DNA from 2 places in the Cupriavidus sp. P-10 genome. Region 1 is predicted to be linked to the other one. Evidence: predicted binding sites of a transcription regulator. Region 1 holds the regulator's gene; the other holds the start of a gene.

Region 1 (5,415 bases):
AGCAGGGTGTCGATCCGTCCAAGGATCCGCAGCTGACCGCCGCGTCGAGCTATTTCCAGCTGCTGGTCAACGACGACATCGTCAAGACCGACAAACCGGTGAAGCTGACGCGCGGCCCTTCGGTGATGACCGCGAACGGGCTGATCTTCAACAACGTCACCCGCGAAGTACAATTGCTCGGCAATGTACGCGGCACCATCGTCACCGGGCCGTCCCCGGGCCGTACGCCGGGGCCCTGACCCGGTCCGCGCGGCCACGCGGCCGGCCGCCGGCAATGCCGCTGCGCGCCCTGCCTGCCCGCACGACCAGCACCACCCGCACCACCCGCACCACCCGCACCACCCGCACCAACACGCCCTCTAGCCACTGCTGCCAACATGACCGCTTCCCTGACGACTTCGTCCCGTCGACACGCCGCCCAGGCCCTGCTCGCCACGGCCACGGCCCTCGGCCTGCTGCTGGCCCAGCCCGCGCTGGCAGAGCGCGCGGACCGCGACAAGCCGATGGTGCTGGAGGCCGACAACGCCAGCTACGACGACGTCAAGCAGATCTATACGCTGACCGGCAACGTGGTGCTGACCAAGGGCACGATGGTCCTGAAGTCAGATGCGGCCGAGCTGCGCACCGATCCCGAGGGCTACCAGTTCGCGGTGGCCACCGCCAAGGCCGGCAAGCAGGCCTACATCCGGCAGAAGCGCGAAGGCGTCGACGAATACATCGACGGCTGGGGCGACCGCATCGAATACGACGGCAAGCAGGAACTGTCCAAGCTGATCGGCCACGCGCGCATGGCGCGCCTGCAGGGCGCCAAGATGCTCGACGAAATCCGCGGCGCGGTGCTGACCTACGACAGCCGCAAGGAGTTCTACACGGCTGCCGGCGGCGGCGACAATACCTCGGCCGCCAATCCGTCGGGCCGCGTGCGCGCGGTGCTGTCGCCGCGGCAGGACCCGAATGCGCAGGGTTCGGGCAGCGGCTCGCCGCTGGACCTGAAGCCGGCGCCCGCGCCCGCCAACAAACCCTGACGCCGGGCCGGGACCGCTTCCTCGCCTGAAACGCTGAACGCCAGACTGTGCCAATGACCGATACCGCCACCATCGCCGAAAAGCCTTCCGTCCAAGCCACGGCCGTCCTCGAAGGCGGCAGCACGCTGGTCGTGCGCCACCTGAAAAAGCGCTACGGCTCGCGCACCGTGGTCAAGGATGTCTCGCTGGACGTGAAGAGTGGCGAAGTGGTCGGCCTGCTCGGCCCCAACGGCGCGGGCAAGACCACCTCGTTCTACATGATCGTGGGGCTGGTGAACCTGGACGAGGGCGATATCGTGCTCGACGGCGACCATATCAGCGGCCTGCCGATCCACGAGCGCGCGCGCATGGGCCTGTCCTACCTGCCGCAGGAAGCGTCGGTCTTCCGCAAGCTCAACGTCGAGGAGAACATCCGCGCGGTGCTGGAACTGCAGGTGGAGAACGGCAAGCCGCTGGCCAAGGCCGAGATCGAACGCAGGCTCGACGCGCTGCTCGACGACCTGCAGATCGCGCACCTGCGCAACAACCCGGCGCTGTCGCTGTCCGGCGGCGAACGCCGCCGCGTGGAAATCGCGCGCGCGCTGGCATCGTCGCCGCGCTTCATCCTGCTGGACGAACCGTTCGCCGGCGTGGATCCGATCGCAGTGGGCGAAATCCAGCGCATCGTGAGCTTCCTGAAGGCGCGCAATATCGGCGTGCTGATCACCGACCACAACGTGCGCGAGACCCTTGGCATCTGCGACCACGCCTACATCATCAGCGAAGGCACGGTGCTGGCCGCGGGCCAGCCCGAGGAGATCATCGCCAACGAATCGGTGCGGCGCGTCTACCTGGGCGAGAACTTCCGCATGTGATGTACTGGCCTGCCCGCTGCGGCAGGCCATTGATTCTCCCTGCTTTCGGCCCCATGATCTGCATATGGGCCAGCCCACTGCCGGCGTCGATCAAGCCGCGACATCGATAGCAATTTCCGTTCCAACAACGGAAAGATGCGCATAAAATAGGTCGCATGAAACCGTCGCTACAGCTCCGCCTCTCCCAGCACCTGGCACTGACGCCGCAACTGCAGCAGTCGATCAGGCTGTTGCAGCTGTCGACGCTGGAACTGCAGCAGGAAGTCGAACAGGCGCTCACGGAAAACCCGCTGCTCGAACGCGAGAACGACTGGATCGAAAGCCCGCTGCGCGTGGCTGCCGATGGTTCGGTCAACTTGCAGAGCGCGCCGGCCCCGGCACCAGCCGAACCGCAAGGCAACGGCGAGGCGCGCGCCGATGGCGCGGGCGACGACGACAGCTACGGCGACAGCAACAGCGGCGATGACTATGGCGGCGACTGGAGCCTGGACGACTTCGCGCGCCGCCCGCAAGGCGACGAAGACGAGAAGACGCCGATGCAGCTGCGCGAGGCCGAGCCCACGCTGCGCGAATACCTGATGGAACAGCTGACGCCGCTGAAGATTTCGGTGCGCGACAAGGGCCTTGCCATCTTCCTGATCGAATCACTCGACGACGACGGCTACCTCAGCGCCTCACTCGAAGAAATCTGCGCAGAACTGCCCGAAGAACTCGAGTTCGAGATCGACGAAGTGCAGGCCATGCTGACGCTGCTGCAGAGCTTCGACCCGCCTGGCGTGGGCGCGCGCAATGCCGCCGAGTGCCTCGGCCTGCAGTTGCGCCGGCTGAAGCACCCGCAGCGCGAGCTGGCGCTGAACATCGTGCATAACCACCTGGAACTGCTGGCAGTGCGCGACTACACGCGCCTGAAGAAAGCGCTGCAGGTAGACGAGCCAGCACTCAAGGCCGCGCACGAATTGATCCGCTCGCTGGCACCTTACCCGGGCCACGCGTACAGCCGCCCCGAAGCCGACTTCGTCGTGCCCGATGTGTTCGTGCGCAAGAGCGGCGGCGGCTGGATCGCGCAACTCAATCCGGATGTGATGCCGAGGCTGCGCATCAACGACATGTACGCGCAGATCCTGCGCGGCGCGAAGGGAGAGTCAGGTACCGCTGGCCTGCAGCAGAAGCTGCAGGAGGCACGCTGGCTGATCAAGAATATCCAGCAAAGGTTCGACACGATCCTGCGTGTCTCGCAGGCCATTGTCGAGCGTCAAAAGAACTTTTTCACGCACGGCGAAATCGCCATGCGCCCCTTGGTTTTGCGGGAGATTGCCGATACACTGGGATTACACGAGTCAACCATCTCCCGGGTGACGACCAATAAATACATGGCAACGCCGATGGGTACTTTCGAACTGAAGTACTTCTTCGGCAGCCACGTGTCCACCGAAACCGGTGGCGCGGCTTCATCAACGGCCATCCGCGCCTTGATCAAGCAACTGATAGGAGCCGAAGACCCGAGGAATCCCCTTTCCGACAGTCGCATCGCCGAACTGCTGGGTGAGCAAGGCTTCGTTGTCGCACGCCGCACCGTTGCCAAATATCGCGAAGCCCTGAAGATCCCCGCAGTGAATCTCCGCAAGTCTTTGTAGCCGAGCCCACCGCCTGCCTGGTGAGGCTCTTTCAGAAGGAGAAGCGCTATGAACTTCAAGATCAGTGGACACCACCTGGACATCACGCCGCCGTTGCGTGAGTACGTGGAAACGAAGCTGGAGCGAATCGTCAGGCATTTCGATCAGGTCATTGGCGTTAGCGTGCTGCTCTCTGTCGACAACCACAAGGAAAAGGACCGTCGGCAATACGCGGAAATCAATCTACATCTCAGGGGCAAGGACATCTTCGTTGAAGCGCATCATGAAGACCTGTATGCAGCGATCGACGCACTCGTCGACAAGCTAGACCGTCAGGTACTCCGCTACAAGGACCGCGTGCAGGGCCACGACCGCGAAGCGGTCAAGTACCAGATGGCCGCAGCGCAGATGCAGCAATGACCGTGCCCGGTGGCCCCACAGAGGGCTGCTGAATCAAGACAAAACAGGCAAGCCGCGCATTTGCGCGGCTTTTTTGCGCCTGCAGCGCTGTGGCGCGTGCGCAAAGGGCTGTCACCCGTTTGAGACGGAGTGTTCGCAACGGCCGCAGCAAGGTGTATGCTGCGCCATACATGCAGCGCCGCATTCTGCCCCGCGCCCGGTTACGGTGCGGACCCACACGGGCGCAGCGCTGCGGTGCACAATCACAGGGAGGCCGCTGCTCTATAATGGCCGGACGCCTCGGCGCTGCCGGTGATCCGCTGCCTCTGAGCCATCCACTGCCCGGCGGAACGGCGGATCCGCCCGCTAACTGAAATCCTGCGCATCGCCCATGAATCGTTTGGCCAAATTGCTGCCACCCGGCAACATCACTCTCGACGTCAGCGTCACCAGCAAGAAGCGTGTGTTCGAGCAGGCCGGGCTCCTCTTCGAGAACAACCATGGCGTGGCGCGCGCCATCGTGACGGACAACCTGTTCGCGCGCGAGTCGCTGGGTTCCACCGGACTCGGCGCCGGCGTGGCGATCCCGCACGGACGCATCAAGGGCCTGAAGCAGCCGCTGGCCGCCTTCATGCGCCTGGCCGAGCCGATCCCGTTCGAATCGCCTGACGGCAAGCCGGTGTCGCTGCTGATTTTCCTGCTGGTGCCGGAACAGGCCACGCAGCAGCACCTGGAAATCCTGTCAGAGATCGCGCAGCTGCTGTCAGACCGCGACATGCGCGAAGGGCTGGCGACCTTGCCCACTTCCGAAGCCGTGCACCAGCTGCTGACCGAATGGCACCCCTGATCCCCTGATCTGTCCCGAACGGGCCGGCACAGACCGGACAGGCGCAGCGCCTGGCACACCGCCCCACACGTCATACCCGCATGGAACTCACCGGCGTCACTTCCCAGTCCATCTTCGACGACAACGCAGCCGACCTCAAACTCTCGTGGGTGGCCGGCCTGGAAGGTGCGGACCGCGCCTTCGACGTGGAATTCGCCCGCGAAGCGACCTCTGCCGCGGACCTGGTTGGCCACCTGAACCTGATCCACCCCAACCGCATCCAGGTGCTCGGCAAGCCCGAAATCACCTACTACCAGCGGCTGGACGACGATATCCGCAAGCGCCAGATGGGCGAGCTGATCCTGCTGGAGCCGCCTTTCCTGGTGGTGGCCGATGGCATGGAGCCGCCGCCGGACCTGGAACTGCGCTGCACGCGCTCGTCGACGCCGCTCTTCACCACGCCGGTGTCGTCGGCCGCGGTGATTGACCACCTGCGCCTGTACCTGTCGCGCATCTCCGCGCCGCGCGTGACCATGCACGGGGTGTTTCTCGACATCCTCGGCATGGGCGTGCTGATCATGGGCGAATCGGGCCTGGGCAAGAGCGAACTGGGCCTGGAACTGATATCGCGCGGACACGGCCTGGTGGCCGACGACGCGGTTGACTTCGTACGCCTGGGGCCGGACTTCATCGAGGGC
Region 2 (5,415 bases), 200 kb from region 1:
GCCTTCAAGCTGATGCTGAGCAACAAGAACGTGCAGGCCATCCTGGTCAACATCTTCGGCGGCATCATGCGTTGCGACGTGATCGCCGAAGGCGTGATCTCGGCCTCGAAGGCCGTGTCGCTGAACGTGCCGCTGGTCGTGCGCATGAAGGGCACCAACGAAGATCTCGGCAAGAAGATGCTGGCCGAATCGGGCCTGCCCATCATCGCCGCCGACACGATGGAAGAAGCCGCCCAGAAGGTGGTGGCCGCTGCCGCTGGCAAGTAAGCCGTCGCACGAACGCAACCATACGCGAACGCGAGCCGTGCGCAGGCGCTCCCTTGAGCCCCTGTGCGCGCGGCTCGTAGAAAAGCAAAGGATTACAGCATGTCGATTCTGATCAACAAAGACACCAAGGTCATCACCCAGGGCATTACCGGCAAGACCGGCCAGTTCCACACCCGTGGCTGCCGCGACTACGCCAATGGCAAGAACGCCTTCGTAGCAGGCGTGAACCCGAAGAAGGCCGGCGAAGACTTCGAAGGCATTCCCATCTACGCCAGCGTCAAGGACGCCAAGGCCCAGACCGGCGCTACCGTGTCGGTCATCTACGTGCCGCCCGCAGGCGCCGCTGCCGCAATCTGGGAAGCCGTTGACGCCGACCTGGACCTGGTGGTCTGCATTACCGAAGGCATCCCCGTGCGCGACATGATGGAAGTCAAGGACCGCATGCGCCGCGAGAACAAGAAGACCCTGCTGCTGGGACCGAACTGCCCGGGCCTGATCACGCCGGACGAAATCAAGATCGGCATCATGCCGGGTCACATCCACAAGAAGGGCCGCATCGGCGTGGTGTCGCGCTCGGGCACCCTGACGTACGAAGCCGTGGGCCAGCTGACCGCGCTGGGCCTGGGCCAGTCGTCGGCTGTTGGCATTGGTGGCGACCCCATCAACGGCCTGAAGCACATCGACGTCATGAAGATGTTCAACGACGATCCGGAAACGGACGCCGTGGTCATGATCGGTGAGATCGGTGGTCCGGACGAAGCCAACGCCGCCAACTGGATCAAGGACAACATGAAGAAGCCGGTGGTTGGCTTCATCGCTGGCGTGACCGCGCCTCCGGGCAAGCGCATGGGCCACGCCGGCGCGCTGATCTCGGGCGGTGCCGACACCGCCCAGGCCAAGCTGGAAATCATGGAAGCCTGCGGTATCAAGGTGACCAAGAACCCGTCGGAGATGGGCCGCCTGCTGAAGGCGATGCTGTAAGGTCTGCTTGCCGTTCCCGCTGTTGCGGGAATGACAGACTTGTGATGCCCCCGCCCCTCGGCGGGGGCATTGTCTTTTCCGGGGAGTGATTCCGGCGCCATGAATCCCCCGAAAGATTACAGGATTGAAATGTAATCGAAAGGTTCGTGGGTTAAACAGTCATGTCTGCGCTTTCAGACATCCGAAAACCCGTCAGATGACGGGGCGCGCCGTCACATAGAACCGCCAATTACATAGAACTCGAGGAGCCTCCCCGTGGAACTGCTGTCTTCCACCACTTTCTGGATTGCGTTGGGATCGATCATCCTGACCAACATCGTCCTGTCCGGCGACAACGCGGTGGTGATCGCGCTCGCCTCGCGCAACCTGCCGCCGGCCCAGCAGAAGAAGGCCATTTTCTGGGGCAGCGCCGCCGCCATCATCATGCGCGTGGTGCTGACCGTGGCCGCGGTCAAGCTGCTGAGCCTGCCGTACCTGAAGATCGTCGGCGCCGTGCTGCTGGTCTATATCGGCGTGCAACTGCTGACCGGCGATGACGACGAGGACGGCCACGACGGCAAGGACAATATCTGGGCCGCCATCCGCACCATCCTGATCGCCGACCTGGTGATGTCGCTGGACAACGTGGTGGCCGTGGCCGCCGCCGCGCAGAAGGGTCCCGAGGGCAGCCAGCTGATGCTGCTGATCATCGGCCTGGGCCTGTCGATCCCGCTGATCGTGTTCGGCAGCACGCTGCTGCTCAAGGTGATGGAACGCTTCCCGGTCATCATCGTGCTGGGCGCCGCGCTGCTGGGTTACCTGGCTGGTGAGATGCTGGTCAGCGACCCGGTCGATGCCGCCTGGTTCGAGGTCCACGTCCCGCACGCCCACCTGGTATTCGGCGCCGCCGGCGCGATCCTGGTGGTGATCCTCGGCAAGCTGCTGAGCCGCCGGTCGGCGCAGACGGCCTGACGGGAACCTGCATCGCACGAAAGGGCGGCCGGTTGGCCGCCCTTTTTTGTTGCCCCTTCGCGGAACTCACCCTGTCGGTGGGACAGCCCACTAACTCATGTGAGTGATCGCACTTTTTGTCGCTTTGGCGGGTGGTAGTGCGGCCAGGTGACAAAATTTGGCGCATGTGGCGGGCTTCTCCGTGCCGGGTGACGAAATTTGTCGTTTTTTGCCCCCTACGGACGGGGGATATGCCTGGCACGCTTACTGCTGATTAGTCCCCGCGTCACGAAACCGAAGACGTGCAACGCTTAACCAAAAATCTCTTCGAGGGGTCAAATCATGCAACGGGTACAACAACTGAAGAAGCTGGGCCGTCGAGTCCAGAAGGGCTTTACGCTGATCGAACTGATGATCGTGGTGGCGATCATTGGTATCTTGGCGGCGATCGCAATTCCGCAGTATCAGGACTATGTGACGAAGTCGAAGTGGCAGAACAACATCTCGGACTTGGCTGCACTGAAGACGGCTGTGAGTCAATGTCTCCAAGTCAATGCCGGTGACGGATCGTTGTGCGATACGGCTTCCGATTTGAACATCACTTCGCTACCGACGCCGAAGTACGCAACCGCCGCAGTTGTGCTGACTGGTACTGCTGCCGTTGGTGGTGCGACCCCGACTCCCGGTAAAGTGAACGTTACGTTCACCGGCAAGCCCGACGTTGGTAGCTTCGTCTATGCAGCTGATTGGGCGCCTGACGCAAGCGGAACTCAAGTTACGTACACTAAGGTCGCGGCTGACACCATTCCGACAAACATTATGCCGGCCGCCAATCGCTGATAAACCTTGGTGTGTGGCGGTCAAAGCGCCTTCGGGCGCTTTTTCTTTGCCCGCCCCCCAAGCTATCATGCGCCTTTCCCCAAATCAGGCGCCTCGATGCCGCCGTCCCGGACAACCTTCCCGTCGGCTGCCCTCATCGCAGCAATCGTCTTCCCGCTGCTAGTCTCCCGGCATACGCTCCCACTCGCGACGTTCTACGGCGAATGGACCGCCGCATGCTGCGCGCTCGCCCTGATCGCGTTCCAGGCACTTCGCAAGCCCGCCATACCAGCGGCATACGCGACGATTTCGCTGCCGTGGGTAGCCTTGCTGTTCTGCTGGCTCGCAGCCGTCGGGCTCACTCGCATCGCTCTCGGCCACGCCGACATCACCGGCAGCGCGACTCTCACCGTCCTGACCCTGTTGCTCGGCGCCACCGTGACATGCGCGGCATGGTCGTACCGCCGCAGTCGGGCATCCGGGACGCTCGATGCCGGCGACACCCTGGCCATCGCGTTCCTGATCGCCGGCCTGCTCGGCACCGTCACGCAGTGGGTCCAACTCTTCCATCTCGAACGCAGCACCTTCGGCCTCGTTTCCACCTACTTCTACGACGATAACCGCCGCCTCTGGGGCAACCTGAACCAGCCCAACCACCAGGCCACCGTGCATGGCATCGCACTGGTCGCGTCAGTCTGGCTGGCCTCGCGCGGCAGGCTGCGCTTCCCGATGTGGCTGGCAGCGGTAGCACTGCTGGAGAGCGGCATCGTGCTATCCGGATCGCGCACCGGCGTGCTGCATGTCGGTCTGGCCGCGCTCTACGCACTGGTGGCCGCCTGGCTGCAGCGCGGCATGCCACGCGAGGTGGATCCGATGCGGCGCACGACCGGACTGCTGGTGGCCGCGGCCGCCATGGTTGCAATGCTGCTGGTGCTGCAGCCAGCGATCCGCAGCGCCGGCCAGCTGCTTGACTGGCGCCTGTTCGACACGATCGCGCAACTGGAAGCCGAGGACCAGATGTCGGCCCGTGGCGCGCTCTGGGCGCATGCGATGGCGATGTTCCGCGCGCACCCCTGGATCGGCGTCGGCTGGGGCGAGTTCGGCTGGGCGCAATTCATGCAGCTGCCGCAGGTCGGCGTGAAGGTGGAGATGTCCCTGCACGCCCACAATGCCGTGCTGGACCTGCTGGCCAAGACCGGCATCGCCGGCACGCTCGGGGTCGCGCTGATTCTCGCGGCGTGGCTGTGGCGCGTGGTGCGGGCGCGGCTCTGGCAGGCAGAACATGGAGAGCGCCGCGAAGCGGGGCTGATGCTGACGTGGCTGGCGATGCTGTGCGCGCATTCGATGCTCGAATACCCGTTGCACTACCTGTACTTCTTGCTGCCGTTCTGTTTCCTGCTGGGCTGGCTGGAGCCTGCCGCGGCCGGACCATGGCGCGTCCGGGCCAGCGTGGCGAAGGGCCTCAGCGTGGCGTTCATTGCGCTTGCCGTTGCCATCCTGGCCACCATGTGGCAGGACTACCGCCGCGCCGAGGCACGCGAGTACGCCGCCAGCGAAACCCGCAACACCCTGCCGATGCCGCGCTTCTGGTTCCGCCAGCATGCGCAGGCCGATGCCGCGGGCCTGGCCGTCATCACGCCGCAGAATGCAGCGCAACTTCTGCCCGCGCATATCGCCGCGGTGCACCTGCTGCCGACCCCGACGATGATCGCACGCACGGCATGGCTGCTCGCGCTGACCGGCGATGCCGCGCAGGGCCGCCTGTGGATGGAGCGGCTGCGCTGGTATTACCTGGGCGATGAAGTCACGCAATACGCCGACATCGTGAAGTCATGCCGGGAATTGTCCGCCGACGAACGCCCGCAGGCGTTCTGCGCCTGGGTTACCGACCGCTCGCGCCGGTTCTCCGCGTGGGGACGCAAGTGACCTAGTAGTAGGGCGCGTAGTAGGCCGGCGGCGGCGCGTAGTAGTACCGCGGCGCCGGCGCAGGTGCCGCGGCAACCCGCCCCGATACCGGCACGCGGTTGCCGCTGGCATACATGCACTGCACGTAGGCGGCATCGTATTGCCGCTGCGTGCCATAGCCCGCGTACTGGGCGTTGCCCGCGCCCACCGCCGCGCCCGTCAGCAGGCCAACGCCGGCGCCAACCGCCGCGCCTGATCCGCCATTGAACGCCGCACCGGCCGCCGCACCGAGGGCGGAGCCGACCACGGCGCTGCCGACCGCCGCGTTGTTCGCGGCCTGCGAGGAAGTCACGCCACCAACCTGCCCGAAGGCGAACTGGCGGCAGTTGTAGTCGTCGGCGCGGAACTGGTCGAAGCTCTTGCCGGTGCCCGGCAACGCCATCACGCTCGGGCCCGAAGGCATCACGACGCAGGCGCCGAGGGCCAGGGTGGCCACGGCGAGCGTGGCGCGGG

The links. Region 1 encodes sigma-54, which starts transcription at its own class of promoters, with help from an activator protein. Its sites were predicted from a motif close to TGGCANGNAANCTGCTTT; they were not measured.
Region 2: a site for sigma-54 is predicted at 2,435-2,452, ahead of CTP10_RS02545 (pilin). Genes of this name have one in related genera too.

Annotation. Positions count from the first base shown of each region.
Region 1 covers NZ_AP025170.1:344,867-350,281, reverse strand. Annotated here, with positions in the region: gene lptC (LPS export ABC transporter periplasmic protein LptC) at 1-239, shown strand, start outside; gene lptA (lipopolysaccharide transport periplasmic protein LptA) at 378-1,025, shown strand; gene lptB (LPS export ABC transporter ATP-binding protein) at 1,079-1,879, shown strand; gene CTP10_RS01645 (RNA polymerase factor sigma-54) at 2,035-3,513, shown strand; gene hpf (ribosome hibernation-promoting factor, HPF/YfiA family) at 3,562-3,912, shown strand; gene ptsN (PTS IIA-like nitrogen regulatory protein PtsN) at 4,283-4,738, shown strand; gene hprK (HPr(Ser) kinase/phosphatase) at 4,819-5,415, shown strand, end outside.
Region 2 covers NZ_AP025170.1:541,074-546,488, forward strand. Annotated here, with positions in the region: gene sucC (ADP-forming succinate--CoA ligase subunit beta) at 1-267, shown strand, start outside; gene sucD (succinate--CoA ligase subunit alpha) at 367-1,248, shown strand; gene CTP10_RS02540 (TerC family protein) at 1,504-2,199, shown strand; gene CTP10_RS02545 (pilin) at 2,521-3,018, shown strand; gene CTP10_RS02550 (PglL family O-oligosaccharyltransferase) at 3,115-4,923, shown strand; gene CTP10_RS02555 (hypothetical protein) at 4,925-5,415, opposite strand, start outside.